Regions from separate parts of the Pelistega sp. MC2 genome, predicted to be linked through region 2. Evidence: predicted binding sites of a transcription regulator. Region 2 holds the regulator's gene; the other holds the start of a gene.

Region 1 (7,378 bases), on a different contig from region 2:
AATATAGTCTGAGGTGATGTTGTTGGGAAGTTTTTTAAGGAGGACTCGGTCGTTGACGAGAACAGCTAAAAAATCTTTAATTAATCGTTCAGGGGATGCGTTGGTTATTTGTGTATTGGTAGGGATAGGTAATCTGACTACATTTTTATATATATTATTACGTCTATGTATCGTAGTATCCCCATCAACAACGATGACCCTTTGTCGAAAATGTGCATCTGTCTTTGGGAATTTTAGCAAATTATCCCCCCCAACATGCAAAGGGATAAGATGTAGTTTCACATTTAAATTAGACGTAGCTGCTGTCCTGGAGCGAGCAGGAAAAATCGCATCAAAAAATTCTTTGCCTTCTTCGTCTTCAAAATAAACATGAATATCTTTCTTCTCGACTTTCTCTGTCAACCTAAGTTCTAAGTCGTTTTGTATATCTTGGAGGGAAATATTGTCTTTAATATGAGGGTGGTTACTGTCAAAGAAATAAATGACTTTATCCTGCTCGGAGCTAGTGAATATTTCTTCGATAAGAACAGGGGAGTGCGTTGTCGCAACAATTTGGAGGTTTAGCTTTTTTGCTGCATTTTTTAGTCCACTTGCTAGTTTGCGGATGGTGCGGGGGTGGAAACCGACATCTATCTCATCAATGAGCAATAACCCACCGGGGTAGTCCTCGCCCATATCTCGTTTAAGTTTTTGAAAAGAGGCTAGCGCGGTAGCTATAGTGCCTAGGCTATCTTGACCTAATGAAATGCTAAACTCGCTGAAGTTCTCATATTTAGGTTGAGCACTTCTTTTTTCATGTTTTGTTATGGTTTGATATGAAATGTCGTCAGTAAGTGGACTACCAGACATAATGTTGCTTACGAATTCTTTAATAAACCTCTTATCGTCTGGGCACATCTCTTGAAGGGGGGTTATAGAAACGCTATTTTCTTCTGACTCTCCGATAGTGATGAGCCTTTTCACTCCTAAGAAAAGGGTTGGTAAAGATACTTTAGATGCTTCACCCACAAGGTTATCGAATTCAGGCGAAGTGTTTCTAGCAACAAGTCTTGCTCGACGAGTATTTTTATTTTTATCACCTCTCGTGGTTAGTGAACACCTTTTCTCTATCGTCTCGCCATCGATGTTTGCTGTAATCTTAGGATTCTCTCTAGCGTCCCCTGTGTGTTGCCCTACTTCTGCTAAGTCAATATGTAGGATATTTTCAATACTCTTGGAAAAAAGCTCTTCTGTATAGGTCTTAAAAGAAGTATCTGTTAACCCAAAGGTCCCTGCTAAAAGCCCTAAAATTGTTGTTTTTCCTACTCCGTTATGTCCTGCGATTAAAGTGATCCGGTCAGCGAATGTTATCTCTGTGTCTGCGAATTTGCGAAATGCTTTTTGCTTGAACGATAGTGTCTTTAACTTAATATTTTTGCTCATGTGTTTCACTCAATTTAATACGTACAATGACGGATATAAAGAAGAAACTCTACCTTTGTGTTCTCTCTCATTTCTTAACCTTAAGTCGCATCTTTCAACGCAAAATATCGTCGTACTTTGCCACAAATCATTAGCGTATGTTGGTTTTTAGCACTAACGGTTTTTTCTTTATAAGCAGGGGAAGGATTGTCACTGATGATACGGATAATACCGTCCTCTTTAATTAGTCTTTTGGTTTTTAATTCTTCATCATCCAGAATTACATAAATACCATCACCATCATATCGGTTGCATGAAATATCAACAAACAATAAATCCCCATCGTTAATCGTTGGGTACATTGAAACGCCTTTATTGTTAATGATTCTGATATTTTTAGGTTCGATAGTTTTTAGATATTCTCTTGCCCAGTCTTCCAGTACTAGCATTTTACTAATCGCAGGGACGTAATCAACCACGCTACCAGGACCAGCGCTAGAGCGAATATCGTAATACTCAAGTTCTATATAACCATCTTTAACAGATTCATCATAAGAATGATCTTGGTCTAGCCATCCGAATGGTTTATTCATTGCGCTCTCAAGCTTGCGAGCCGTTGAATTCCCTATATTTCTAGATTTACCAGTCGCGTTATCAATACGTTGCTTAATAATTTGATTCAAGTATATAGGTGAAATACCCGCTGCCGTAGCAAGTTTTTCTTGAGTACCTGCCTCATTAATTAAGGCTCTAAGGTTATTTAGTCTGATGTCGTTAATTTGTTTCATAGCTTTATTCTATAAGCAATACGCTTATTAATAAATAAATCTTTTAGCTTTACAATACAAAGCATTTAGCTTAATATATTTAGAAATTTAAACTTTATTAAAAAATAATCATGCGTCTACTTGAATATGTAAATAAAAAAAGAGGTATTAGAGTTGAGTTAGCCAAGCAAATTGGTGTGCCTTTTATTCTTATATCACAATGGGCACTTAGTAAACGCCAAGTGCCAGCAGAGCGTTGTCCTGATATCGAAAAAGCCACAAATGGCTTAGTCCGTTGTGAAGATCTAAGACCTGATGTGGACTGGTCTATTCTTCGTACATCAACTAAATAAAGGTTGATCATGGCGAGAAGAGAGAAGTGCACAGAAGACATAAAGATCCATTTGGGCGAAAAGCTTAAAGCGGACTTAAAAGAGCTGGCTGCCTTAGAGGGTGAAGAGGCTCTGAGTACATACATAAGAAAGATCCTGCGAAAACACGTTTATGGTCAGCTTAATCCAAATCGTGACTTATTGGCAGGGTCGGTAAGGGACAACTAGGGGCGGAGAATGCATTATTATAAATACCATATTGGTGACAATCTGTTAAATACGATAGGATTATCGATGATAGAAGAGGGGGCTTATAGGCGTCTGGTTGATATGTACTATGCCAAAGGCTCTCTTCCAAAAGACTTTGCTGTTCTTTGTAGATTAGTTCGTGTTGTCAAAAAAGCAGAGATGGATGCTGTGCGTTTTGTCTTAGCTGAGTTTTTTGAGGAAACTGACGATGGATATATTAATCGTCAAGTGGATGAATCGTTAGAAGAAGCATCTGACAAGTCTGATAAAGCTAGAAAAATGGTTGAAGCAAGGTGGAATAAAAAAAATAGTAATACTACAAGTAATACACGCAGTAATACTACAAGTAATACACGCAGTAATACTACAAGTAATACACGCAGTAATACTATCCATAAACCAATAACCAATATAAATAATAAAGAGAGAGGAGAATATATAGAGAGTATTGCATGCGAAGAAAATTTTTCTCCTCCCGTTTTTTCTGATGAAAACACTGTCATTGATGTGCCTGAAATCAAAGAACGAGCCGCCATTACGACCTATCTCAGGAGTCAGGGAATCAATGCAACAAGTAACCAAAAGACGGATAATTTAATCGAAAAAGGTGCAAAAATGCAGCACTTTGTTGATGCTGTTTCTATTGCAAAAAGTAAAAATAAAAGTTCCTTTGATTACGTTTTAGGCACCGTAAAAGGTTTGCTTGAAGACGAAAAAAATATTCAATCTTCTACAAAAACGGAACAAAAATATAATCAAAAATTTGACCCTGTGGCCTGGGTCAAGGCTAACCCTGCCAATCAGCAACATGGGTTACAACCGATTGGAAATTTCATTGATGTACCCGTTCGGGAGGTGAGCAATGCTGAATAATCCGTGGTTTGAGATTATCCCTGTGCTAGGAGTAACTGCCATTGATCACTTATTCAACCGCTTGGATGGAATGTACACAGGTAAATGGCGCCAATCTTTCACACATCCCAACAGTATCGGGAACTGGCGTAATGCTTGGGCTGAAGCGCTACATGCTAGACACATCACACCTCAACAAGTCAAGCGTGGACTAGCAAACTGTTCGGAAATGTACGCTTGGCCACCAAGCCTAACCGAATTTATCAAAGCGTGTGAAATGCCGTCACGTGATGAGCCAGCTCAAAGCACATTTAAAGCCTTGCCTAATGATTCTAAGTTTTTGTCAAAAGCAGAAATGAAAAACGGATTTGCTGCCTTAAAAAAAGCAGTCCTTGAAAGCCAAGGAGTAGCCGCTTGATTTTCTTAACGCTACCTTGGCCAGATAGTCGGTTATTTCCAAATAGAAAAAATGGATTGCACTGGACGACAACAAATAAAATCAAAAATGAGGCTATTTTTGGAGCCTATAGTATCGTTAAATCGTCTGGTCTATATGTCGATATAGGCAATACAAAAAAATCGTTAAAAATCGTTTTTTACGCTCCAGATAAAAGAAAGCGTGATCTTGATAATCTGCTTGCGGCAATGAAGCCATCCATTGATGGTATGTCGAGGGCGCTAGGAATTGATGATAGTTTATTTCGACCAATTACTTTGGATATTGACATAGACCCAAACAAAAAGGGTTTTGTAGAGGTGATTATCGATGCTGACAGCTGACGATTTACTCATTAACTGGGCTCGAGGGGAGCTTATCAACGGTGAGGATCCAAGACCAAAGGAGCCTTCCTTTTGTGCGTCTGCGGAGCGCTATTACAGACCTACCAAAGAAGAGTGGGAGGGGGTGCTTGAGGACGGTGTAGAAACTGAAATCAAGCTAGACGATGAAAACCAATCTCACACACCAGTTAATTGGTCACATCATCACCTTGTGGCTGATTTTGTTAAACGTCAGCATTGGGTCGTCAAAATCATTATTTGTCGCGAGTGGGTGGATAGATTTTTAACGTATCGTGGGCTAAACCGAACAGCACGTCGAACAGCCATCAGTAAACAAACAGGCGTACCAGTACGAACTGTTGAATTTATGATTGAGAACGTCAGAAAGGATTTAACGGCTTTTATGCGAGGTAAAGTGTGAAATACGCCAATGAAGTCATAGAATTACTGAGTGCTTATCCACATAAAACTTTTCGGGTGAAAACGATTGTGAACTATATCAATCCTAAAAAGCGAGAGCGACGTAGTACCACACGTCAGGTGCAGCGGGTGTTAGAGAGCCTAGCCGAGACGGGCAATATTGAGGTTAAAGCCCGAGATAAGCTTGGAGGCGGGGCAGAGTACAAATGGAGTTGATTTTTTTTAATGACGAGGTTATGATGGAACCACTACACCAAACAACTGTAGTCGGGCTTGGCGGCCTGAACTGACTTTCACGGCAGACACTGCCACTTTATCCATTGCGTTTAAGTGGTTTTTGTTTGCGCTCCTTTATGGGGGCGAGCGTATGGGACATCGTAAGATGTGCTGTTTTCCGTGAGAGCAGTCCGCCAACCTGTACGTTCTTGCCCCTCCCTCTTCTTGGCGGAAGACGGGGCGAGGTTTTAATAAAAACTTCACGGAGCCTTGTTTATGCAAGCATTAACATTCAATCAAACTTCATTTGATATCATTGACCAAGACAACCAAATCTGGGTTAAATCAGCGCAACTCGCCCAAGCGTTGGGATATTCAGACGAGCGTTCTGTTTCTAAGATTTATACACGTAATCAAGACGAATTTACAGACAAAATGGCTCAGGTGGTCAAATTGACCACCTCAGGAAATTATCAAACCACCACCCGAATTTTTAGCCTACGAGGCGCACACTTAATCGCCATGTTTGCTCGTACCGAAGTCGCCAAAGAATTTCGTAAATGGGTATTAGATGTGTTGGAAAACCACACACAAGAGACACAACCATCACCGCAACAGATTACCTATACAACCCCGATGCGCAACATTAGTGTGTCCGTTGAAGATATCCTTGATTTGGCGAGTTTGCAGAAAATGGCGTTTAACATGTCCGAGACACTCGCCTTACTCGAAAAACCACTACGTGCTATTGGCTCCAATAATTATGCCGCACATTGCTATGACGCTCGAGTACATTACAAAGTCAATATGGAGATCTTTTATGACATCGTCGCACGGATGTTTCTTGCGGCAGACATTACGCCGGGTGACTTTCATACAGCAGCCGAGGCTATCCACGCACGAGAGTTCCGCAAGGAATTGGAAAAACGATTAAAAGAAGACGACCAATGGCGCGCTACGTTGAATCCATCTGATCCGTTAAAACTAGGAACAGGGAAGACGACGCAAGGCGTGTTGGTGGTGGTGTGAACTATACGTCTTGCAGTCTAATCAAACAATACAGTATGGGAAAGAAGAAAGGACGTAAAATCGGGTAATGATGAGTCCTCGTTGATTAGTTGTTCCTGAACAATGTAGATTTTAAAAGACTTACCTTGTAAAATCTAGGGTTAAGGTTTTAAAGCTAGATTGTTTGCCTGAGTTAGTAGGTGAACAACTAACCCCAAATATTGATTACGCCAATAATCAATATTTACCAAGAGCTCAAAGGATTCATCTCCTTTGGGCTTTGACTCTTCTAAGTTCTGCATATTCTAAACTTACTCCAAAGTGGTCTGCTAATGTTTGAATAGAAGCTGTCTTATTTTTAACTAATTTAAGGAGGAGAGCGATATTATGAAAAAAGTACTACTTTCGACTTTATTACTCGTGTTTTCAAACCAAGCTATTTCTGATGAAATTAAGTACCTGCCGTCGGAACGTGAATTGGCTTTAACTAAATTTTTATTGAGTGATGACTTATTAAGTTATATGGATGGTGGCGAAACTGCTTTTGGAGATTTCTATAAGAAAGATAAAAGGTTTGATTATTCTTTTGAGACCGATGCTGAAGAAATTCTTAAAACTTACGACCAGAATGAAATACGAGGAGATAAAAAATATAAAGGTAAAAATATTTTTGTATCAGGCATTGTTGAAAAGATAAGCAGCGATTTTAAAGATGAACCCGTTGTATCATTCAAATCAAAAGAAAAATATACTGTTAACAAGGTGCAAGCCTCGTTCAGACCTGATGAACTTGATAAAGTAGTTGATTTAAATAAAGGCCAAAAAATCTCGCTTTTGTGTGTGGGGGGTGGAGAAGTAGCAGGTTCCCCTGTGTTAAAAAATTGTTATTTTTTTGATAAAAAAGATGAAGAAAAATTAATTAAAGAAGCTGTTGATGAATATATGCAACAGATTAATAAACTCGTAGAAGATGACGTAAGTAATGTTCCAGAACAGCTAAGGGAAGTGGTTTTTGCAAGCGCAGTTTTTTATAAAGCCACAGGAGGGTTGAACGCTTGTAAAACAGAAGTTAATGAGAAATGTTTTAATGCGTCTACGAAATCTTTAACAAAAGAAAAACATAGAAAAATAGCAAAAGAAATGGATGATTTAGCTAAATACTTACAGATTACCCCACCAATGGATTGACGAAAGTGAAGCTGATTAAAATAAAAAATCAATTCAAAATCAAAAGGTTATTAAAAAAGCGCGACATTTGCTTCTTGCAAAAGCGCGACAGAAAGTGCGACAATACGGGTGGAGCAGTGTGCTCTACGAAAATTGAAAGATAGTTTTAACCTCGGAACTCACACC
Region 2 (7,378 bases):
TTAGCTGGGTCTGATTTAAGCCGTGGTGCATTGTTATATACAGAATACTGTATGACATGCCATCGAGCAGACGGTAAAGGCGTTAGCCGTATCTTCCCTGCCCTAGATGATAATACGGCGGTTGTCGCTAACAATGCACAATCAGTCATCCAAGTTACGTTAGAAGGTAGCCGTATGGCAGATACTAAACATGATCGCATGGCATTTACAATGCCTGGCTTTGAATACTTGGGCGATAACGATGTAGCTGAAATTGTGAATTATATCCGTACATCTTGGACCAATAACGCGCCAAAAGTAAATGCTCATGACGTTAATAAAGTCCGTCGGTTTATCAATAGCAAATCAGCTCATTATGTAGGAGAAAAATAATGAAATATCATAAACTTTTAGTTCTCTCTATGCTATCAGCTGCTTTAGCACTAACCGCTTGCTCTGATGAGGTAGCTCCTGCAAAACGCAAAAATTATGCTGTTCAGGTGAAAGAAGATATTGTCAAAACAGACTATCAAGCCCCTGTATTAGCTAATGTTGTTGGACATAAGAATGCTGATTTAATTATTTATGGTTCACGTTTACTAAACGAAACTAAGCGCCTATTACCTGAAAATGTAGGTGCAAGTATGAACTGTAATAGTTGCCATATTGCTAGTGGTAAAGAAGAAAAAGGTGCTCATTACCTAAACTCCTTCTATGCTTATCCTAAAAAAATGCCTCGAGCAGGAAAAGTTATCGACTTAAAAGCCCGCATCAACGGCTGTTTCCAACGCTCCATGAATGGCAAGCCACTTGACCCTAATTCAAAAGAAATGCAGGCAATGATTGCTTATATGGAATGGTTAAGCGAAGGATTGCCCAAAGGAGCAAAAATCAAATCTGATATTGGTGGTCAAATAAATACTAAGCTCGTTCCTGACACAATCAGAGGAGAGAAACTATATAGCCAACATTGTGCCGCTTGTCATGGAAACAATGGTGAAGGGTTGAATGATAGTCGTGGTAATATCGTATTCCCTCCTCTATGGGGCGACCATTCATTTAACATCGGCGCTGGTATGGCTCGTACTTATAAAGCAGCCGCTTTTATTCGTGATAATATGCCCATGTCTGTGCAAAAACATGGCGGCTGGGGTCAAGGTGCTGTACTAACAGACCAAGATGCTGTGGATATTGCTGAGTATTTTACTCATCAACCTCGACCAGACTTTGCAGGTAAAGTTAATGACTGGCCAAATGGCAATAAACCGAAGGATGCACGTTATTAATTAAACGTCTCTTTTATCCCTCTAAAAATAAAGCTTTGAGTAAAAGCAAGGCTTTATTCACTTTAGTCAAATTATTCAGATTATTAACAATAAAATTTATATCCAAATTTGCCATACAAATTTCGAGTTTAGAAACCCAAAACAGTCAAAAAATTACGCCTTATTCAAAATAGTAGAGATTAAGAAAAAAGCATTTTTTCTTTAAGTTTTTGGATACGATTTCTGATTTGTGCCGCTTGTTCAAACTCTAAGTTTTTCGCATGGTCTAGCATTTGTTTTTCCAATTTTTTCAATAATTTTGCCGTTACTTTTTCATCTGAAACATCTGCTTCAACAATTTCTGTTGGTATATCTTCCGCCTCTGGAGAGCTCGTTAAAACACCGTCAATTAATTCTTTAACGGCTTTTACCACCCCTTTAGGTGTAATACCATGCTCTTGGTTAAAGAGTAATTGTTTTTGACGACGTCGCTCTGTCTCGTCTATTGCTTTTTTCATAGAGTCGGTAATATTGTCTGCATATAAAATAGCTTTACCATTTAAATTACGAGCGGCACGTCCAATGGTTTGGATAAGACTACGTTCAGAACGTAAGAAGCCTTCTTTATCTGCATCTAAAATAGCCACTAAAGAAACCTCTGGAATATCCAAACCTTCACGTAGCAAGTTAATCCCTACTAACACATCAAAAACGCCTAGTCGTAAATCGCGAATAATTTCTACCCGCTCTACGGTATCAATATCAGAATGTAAATAACGAACCTTTAACTGATTTTCTGCTAAATAATCAGTCAAATCCTCAGCCATTCTTTTGGTGAGTGTAGTCACTAATACACGCTCCCCCTTAGCAATACGTAATTTGGCTTCACCTAATAAATCATCTACCTGTGTCAATGCAGGCCTTATTTCCACGATTGGGTCTAATAAGCCCGTAGGGCGGACTACTTGCTCTGCAATATTATCGGAATGTTCTTTTTCGTATTCAGCCGGTGTGGCTGAAACAAAAATTGATTGCCGCATTCTTGCCTCAAACTCTTCCATTTTAAGTGGCCGATTATCAAGAGCACTAGGCAATCTAAATCCAAACTGTACAAGCGTCTCTTTACGCGATCTATCTCCCCTATACATCGCTCGAAGTTGCCCCATCATGACATGACTTTCATCAAAAAACATAATCGCATCTTTTGGCAAATAATCAATTAATGTTGGTGGAGCTTCTCCTGGTGCAGCTCCGGATAAGTGCCTTGAGTAATTTTCAATCCCCTTGCAGAACCCCAATTCTTGTAGCATTTCCAAATCAAATCTAGTTCGCTGTTCAATACGCTGTGCTTCTACTAATTGATGGTTATCTAAAAAAAACTGTATGCGTTCTTTTAATTCAGCTTTAATTGTCTCAATAGCCCTCAGTATCGTATCTCTTGGCGTAACATAATGTGAACTAGGATAAATAGTAAAACGAATAACCTTTTGTCTTACCTTGCCTGTCAGTGGATCAAATAATTCTATAGACTCCAACTCATCATCAAAGAGGCTAATCCTAACCGCTAATTCTGGGCTTTCAGCCGGGAACACATCTATCGTATCTCCTCTCACACGGAAATGTCCACGCGTAAACTCTACATCATTTCGCTCATATTGCATGGAAACCAGTCTAGCCAATAACTCTTGCCGACTAATTGTCGCCCCTTCACGTAGAATTAAAATCATTGCATGATAATCACTAGGATTACCAATACCATAAATGGTAGAGACCGTTCCTACAATAATCGTATCCCTTCGTTCCATAAGGCTTTTTGTTGCCGATAAACGCATCTGTTCAATGTGTTCGTTAATGTTTGAATCTTTCTCAATAAACAAATCTCGGCTAGGTACATACGCTTCTGGTTGATAATAATCATAGTAAGAGACGAAATACTCAACAGCATTTTTAGGAAAAAACTCGCGCATTTCCGCATAGAGTTGTGCAGCTAGCGTTTTATTAGGAGCTAAGATTAAAGCCGGACGACCTAATCTAGCAATCGTATTTGCCATGGTAAACGTTTTACCTGACCCCGTCACTCCCAATAATGTCTGAAACATCAACCCATCTTTTACACCATCAACTAAACTATCAATGGCTGTTGGCTGATCCCCAGAGGGAGGATAAGGTTGATAAAGTTGAAAGGGACTATTGGGAAATTCAACGAATTGACCTGCACTCATGCTATTATTTTATTATCCTGTTAATGCGAAAATCTTTAGAATTTTTCTAAGAACTAACCATTTTAACAAGTAATCATTTTTTTTACTCTTTTTTCTATCTTGGATTATTATGTCTTCTCTATTTGCAAATGTTGAGTTAGCTCCTCGTGACCCAATTCTTGGCTTAAATGAACAATACAATGCCGATACAAGAGCGACCAAAGTTAATCTTGGCGTAGGTGTTTATTATGATGATGAAGGTCGTTTACCTGTTCTAGAAGCTGTGCGTCTTGCTGAAACAGAACGTGCTAAGCAATCAGCACCTCGTGGTTATTTACCCATCGAAGGGATTGGTACTTATGATAAAGGGGCTCAAGCGCTATTATTAGGAAAAGATAGTGACATTACCAAAGAAGGGCGTGCCTTAACTTTCCAAGCGCTAGGTGGAACTGGTGCCCTAAAAATCGGAGCCGACTTCTTAAAACAAGTCAACGGTAATGCTACTGTTTACATCAGTAATCCAAGCTGGGAAAATCATCGCGCTCTATTTGAGCGTGCTGGCTTTAAAGTTGAAAACTATCCTTATTACAATGCGGAAACTCATGGTTTAGACTTTGATGCTATGCGTGATTTTTTCAAAACCTTACCAGAAAAAAGCATTGTCGTTCTTCATGCCTGTTGCCATAACCCAACAGGCGTTGATCCAACCATTGAGCAATGGAAAGAGATTACAGCTATTGTTAAAGAGCGTCATTTAGTGCCATTCCTTGATATTGCTTACCAAGGTTTTGGAGCTGGTCTACAAGAAGATGCTCAAGTGGTGAAATTATTTGCTGAACTAAATATGCCTATGTTTGTTAGTTCATCTTTTTCAAAATCATTCTCTTTATACGGTGAACGTGTTGGCGCATTAACTATTGTATGCGAATCTAAAGATGAAGCAGATCGTGTATTAAGCCAAGTAAAACGTACTATCCGTACCAACTACTCAAACCCTCCTACACATGGCGGTACGATTGTCAGCATGGTTCTTAATAATGATGAATTATTCGCATTATGGGAAAAAGAATTAGCTCAAATGCGTGAGCGTATCCGTACTATGCGTGCTCAATTAGTGGCTAAGCTAAAAGAATATGGCGTGAAGCAAAACTTTGATTTTGTTTTATCTCAACGTGGTATGTTCTCATACTCTGGTCTTACTAAAGAGCAAGTAGAAAAATTACGTAATGAGCATGGTATTTATGCTGTCAATAGTGGTCGTATTTGCGTAGCCGCACTTAATTCTCGTAATATTGATGCCGTAGCCAAAGCTATTGCTGCTGTTTTACAAAACTAAAAATATCAAGTCTGTTTTGTGAGAAATCGGGTAGATGTAAGCTAATATCTACCCGTTTTTTTGATAATTACTTCTTTAATTTTAGTTTTATCACTATATAACTGAAATATCATTCAGATAACATTTATTTTCAATAAAAAAATCACTTTACCTACTTGCTTTTTTCTTAATAATCGCTAAAATAAACTGTATATTCATACAGGAATGATTATGACGATTAAATTAACGCCACGTCAAGAAGAAATTTTACACTTAATTCAATCCACTGTTGAAAAAACTGGTTTTCCTCCTACACGTGCTGAAATTGCCAAAACACTAGGATTTAAATCTCCCAATGCTGCCGAGGATCATATCAAAGCACTTAGCAAAAAAGGGGCAATTTTCTTAAGTCCGGGAGCCTCTCGTGGTATTCGTCTTAATCCTGATTTTTTAGCTGCCAATACCTCTGCTACATCGACACTTGATAAAATCAGCACAAAAGTTGTGGATTCGATTAAAACAGGGATTGATGAGGCTGCCTCACTACTCAAGGATAATCGTTTACTTTTACCCATTATAGGTCGTGTTGCAGCTGGCTCACCAATCAATGCTATAGAACATCACGAGTCTACGCTACAATTAGACCCTGCTCTTTTCTCTGCCACCCCCGACTACTTACTAAAAGTCAAAGGGGAAAGTATGAAAGATATTGGTATTTTTGATGGTGATTTACTCGCTGTCAAAAAAACATCTCAGGTACGTAATGGACAAATTGTCGTGGCACGGATTGATGATGATGTCACCGTCAAACGATTCCATAAAACAGGTTCCAATATTGAATTACTACCTGAAAATAGTGACTTTTCACCTATCGTCGTCGATCACACTTCCTCATTTGAAATTGAAGGAATTGCGGTCGGTCTAATTCGCCCAGGTGTCTTTCAATAACAACGATTTCAGCTTTTTTCTTAAAAAGTCGCCTTTATTATGTAATTTTTAATGGTAATAATTTTCATTTAGATGTAATATCTAACACAATACATAATTACATTGACAAAGGTTTTTGCCATGAAAAAGCTTCTTTTAGCAAGTACTATTCTCGCCTCTTATGCCCAGATGGCCAACGCGGAAACATCCGTTAATTTATATGGCATCGTAGATACTGCTGTTAGTTTTAACCAAATCAAAACGACAAGCTATGGAGCAACAGGGAACCAATTAGCTAGCTACAAAGAACGCTCTGTAGGCGTTGATAATGGTTTAGCTGGTGGTAGCTATTGGGGGTTACGTGGTTCAGAAGAAATTGGCAATGGCTTACATGCTATTTTTGCTTTAGAAGGCCATTTCAATGCCTCCAATGGTGCATTTGACGAAGCTGGACGCGTTTTTAATCGAAATGCTTTTGTAGGCTTTGCGAATGAAGCGTGGGGACAATTAACATTAGGTTATCAAAAAAATATTGCCGATGAGTTTATGCCTAATGCTGATCCTTTTGGTACTGATTTTGGACAAGCGGGAGCTGGCTCTGTCTTTGGTGATTCTCTCAGCTCTTCCTTGGAAAAGTCTGTTAAATACCTAAGTGCTGAAAGCAATGGCTTCCAATTTGGTGCTGCTTTTTCCTATGATCGCATCAAAAAAACGGTAAACGGTGCCACTACTAGAGAAGGTAATAAACAACTTAGTCTTGGTCTGAAATATTCCCGTGATGCCCTATTCCTAGGTGCTGTTTATGATACAGCCAAAGAAGTTGGCGGCATAAAAAGTAAGTCATGGGCCATCGGTGGCAGTTATGACTTTAATGTTGTCAAACTTTATGGTGCTTTTGGACAACAGCGTAACGGTATGTTCGGAGAGATTCTTTCTTTAACAGCTTCCGAAGAAATTAATGGTGAAACCATTCCTACCGCATGGAATCGTAAAGGTTATCGTCAAAATTCTTGGCTTGCTGGCTTAAGTGCTCCTGTCTCTGATAATGGTACCCTACTTTTCTCTTATCAAGGCATTTCCGCTAAAAATACACAGATTGACTCTCCAATTAAAGCAAGTGGTCATATTTTTAGTCTTGGCTATACTCATGAACTATCAAAACGCACCAGTCTCTATGGTGTTGCTTCTTATGGCAAAACAACCATAAAAAATTATGATGGCACTGCTTTTACGGGTAAAGAGAAAATTAAGTCTACCCTTGTCGCTATTGGCTTACGCCATGCATTCTAAGAAATATATATTGATTTAAACAATATTACTTAGTAATCATTTTTCTTTTTTGTTAAGGAGAATTATTTATGATGCGTCTTTCTGCACTTGCGTTAACTATTGCAGCTAGTGGGTTTAGCTTATCTACAATAGCAGCACCTGATTTATCTAAAGAAACAAGTAGTTATCGTGAATTTATTATTCATCAAATAGATCAATTAGTGACTGACACAGAAAAGTTTGTGCAATATCTTGATAACGGTGATGTTGCAAATGCAAAAAAACTCTATCCCATTTCACGTATGGCTTATGAACGTTCAGAACCTCTTGCCGAAAGTTTTGGTGATTTAGATCCTCGCATTGATGCTCGTCTCGCCGATTTAGAGGGTGAAGGCAAAGGTGAGAAAGATTGGACTGGCTTC

What was found. The regulator LexA, encoded in region 2, represses DNA repair genes until DNA is damaged. The targets are predictions, from matches to a motif close to ACTGTATNNNNATACAGT.
Region 1: the regulator LexA is predicted to act here: its motif matches at 2,281-2,298, upstream of BQ4443_RS09455 (LexA family transcriptional regulator).

What each region holds. Positions count from the first base shown of each region.
Region 1 is NZ_LT628275.1:819,414-826,791, forward strand. Features, by position in the region: gene BQ4443_RS09450 (AAA family ATPase) at 1-1,422, opposite strand, end outside; gene BQ4443_RS09455 (LexA family transcriptional regulator) at 1,503-2,189, opposite strand; gene BQ4443_RS09460 (transcriptional regulator) at 2,300-2,521, shown strand; gene BQ4443_RS09470 (YdaU family protein) at 2,738-3,622, shown strand; gene BQ4443_RS09475 (replication protein P) at 3,612-4,019, shown strand; gene BQ4443_RS09480 (RusA family crossover junction endodeoxyribonuclease) at 4,016-4,381, shown strand; gene BQ4443_RS09485 (hypothetical protein) at 4,368-4,802, shown strand; gene BQ4443_RS09490 (hypothetical protein) at 4,799-5,017, shown strand; gene BQ4443_RS12455 (BRO family protein) at 5,294-6,046, shown strand; gene BQ4443_RS12460 (hypothetical protein) at 6,187-6,327, opposite strand; gene BQ4443_RS09500 (OB-fold protein) at 6,413-7,213, shown strand.
Region 2 is NZ_LT628274.1:87,435-94,812, reverse strand. Features, by position in the region: gene BQ4443_RS02210 (cytochrome c) at 1-372, shown strand, start outside; gene BQ4443_RS02205 (c-type cytochrome) at 372-1,265, shown strand; gene uvrB (excinuclease ABC subunit UvrB) at 1,445-3,466, opposite strand; gene BQ4443_RS02195 (amino acid aminotransferase) at 3,576-4,781, shown strand; gene lexA (transcriptional repressor LexA) at 4,992-5,708, shown strand; gene BQ4443_RS02185 (porin) at 5,829-6,977, shown strand; gene efeO (iron uptake system protein EfeO) at 7,046-7,378, shown strand, end outside.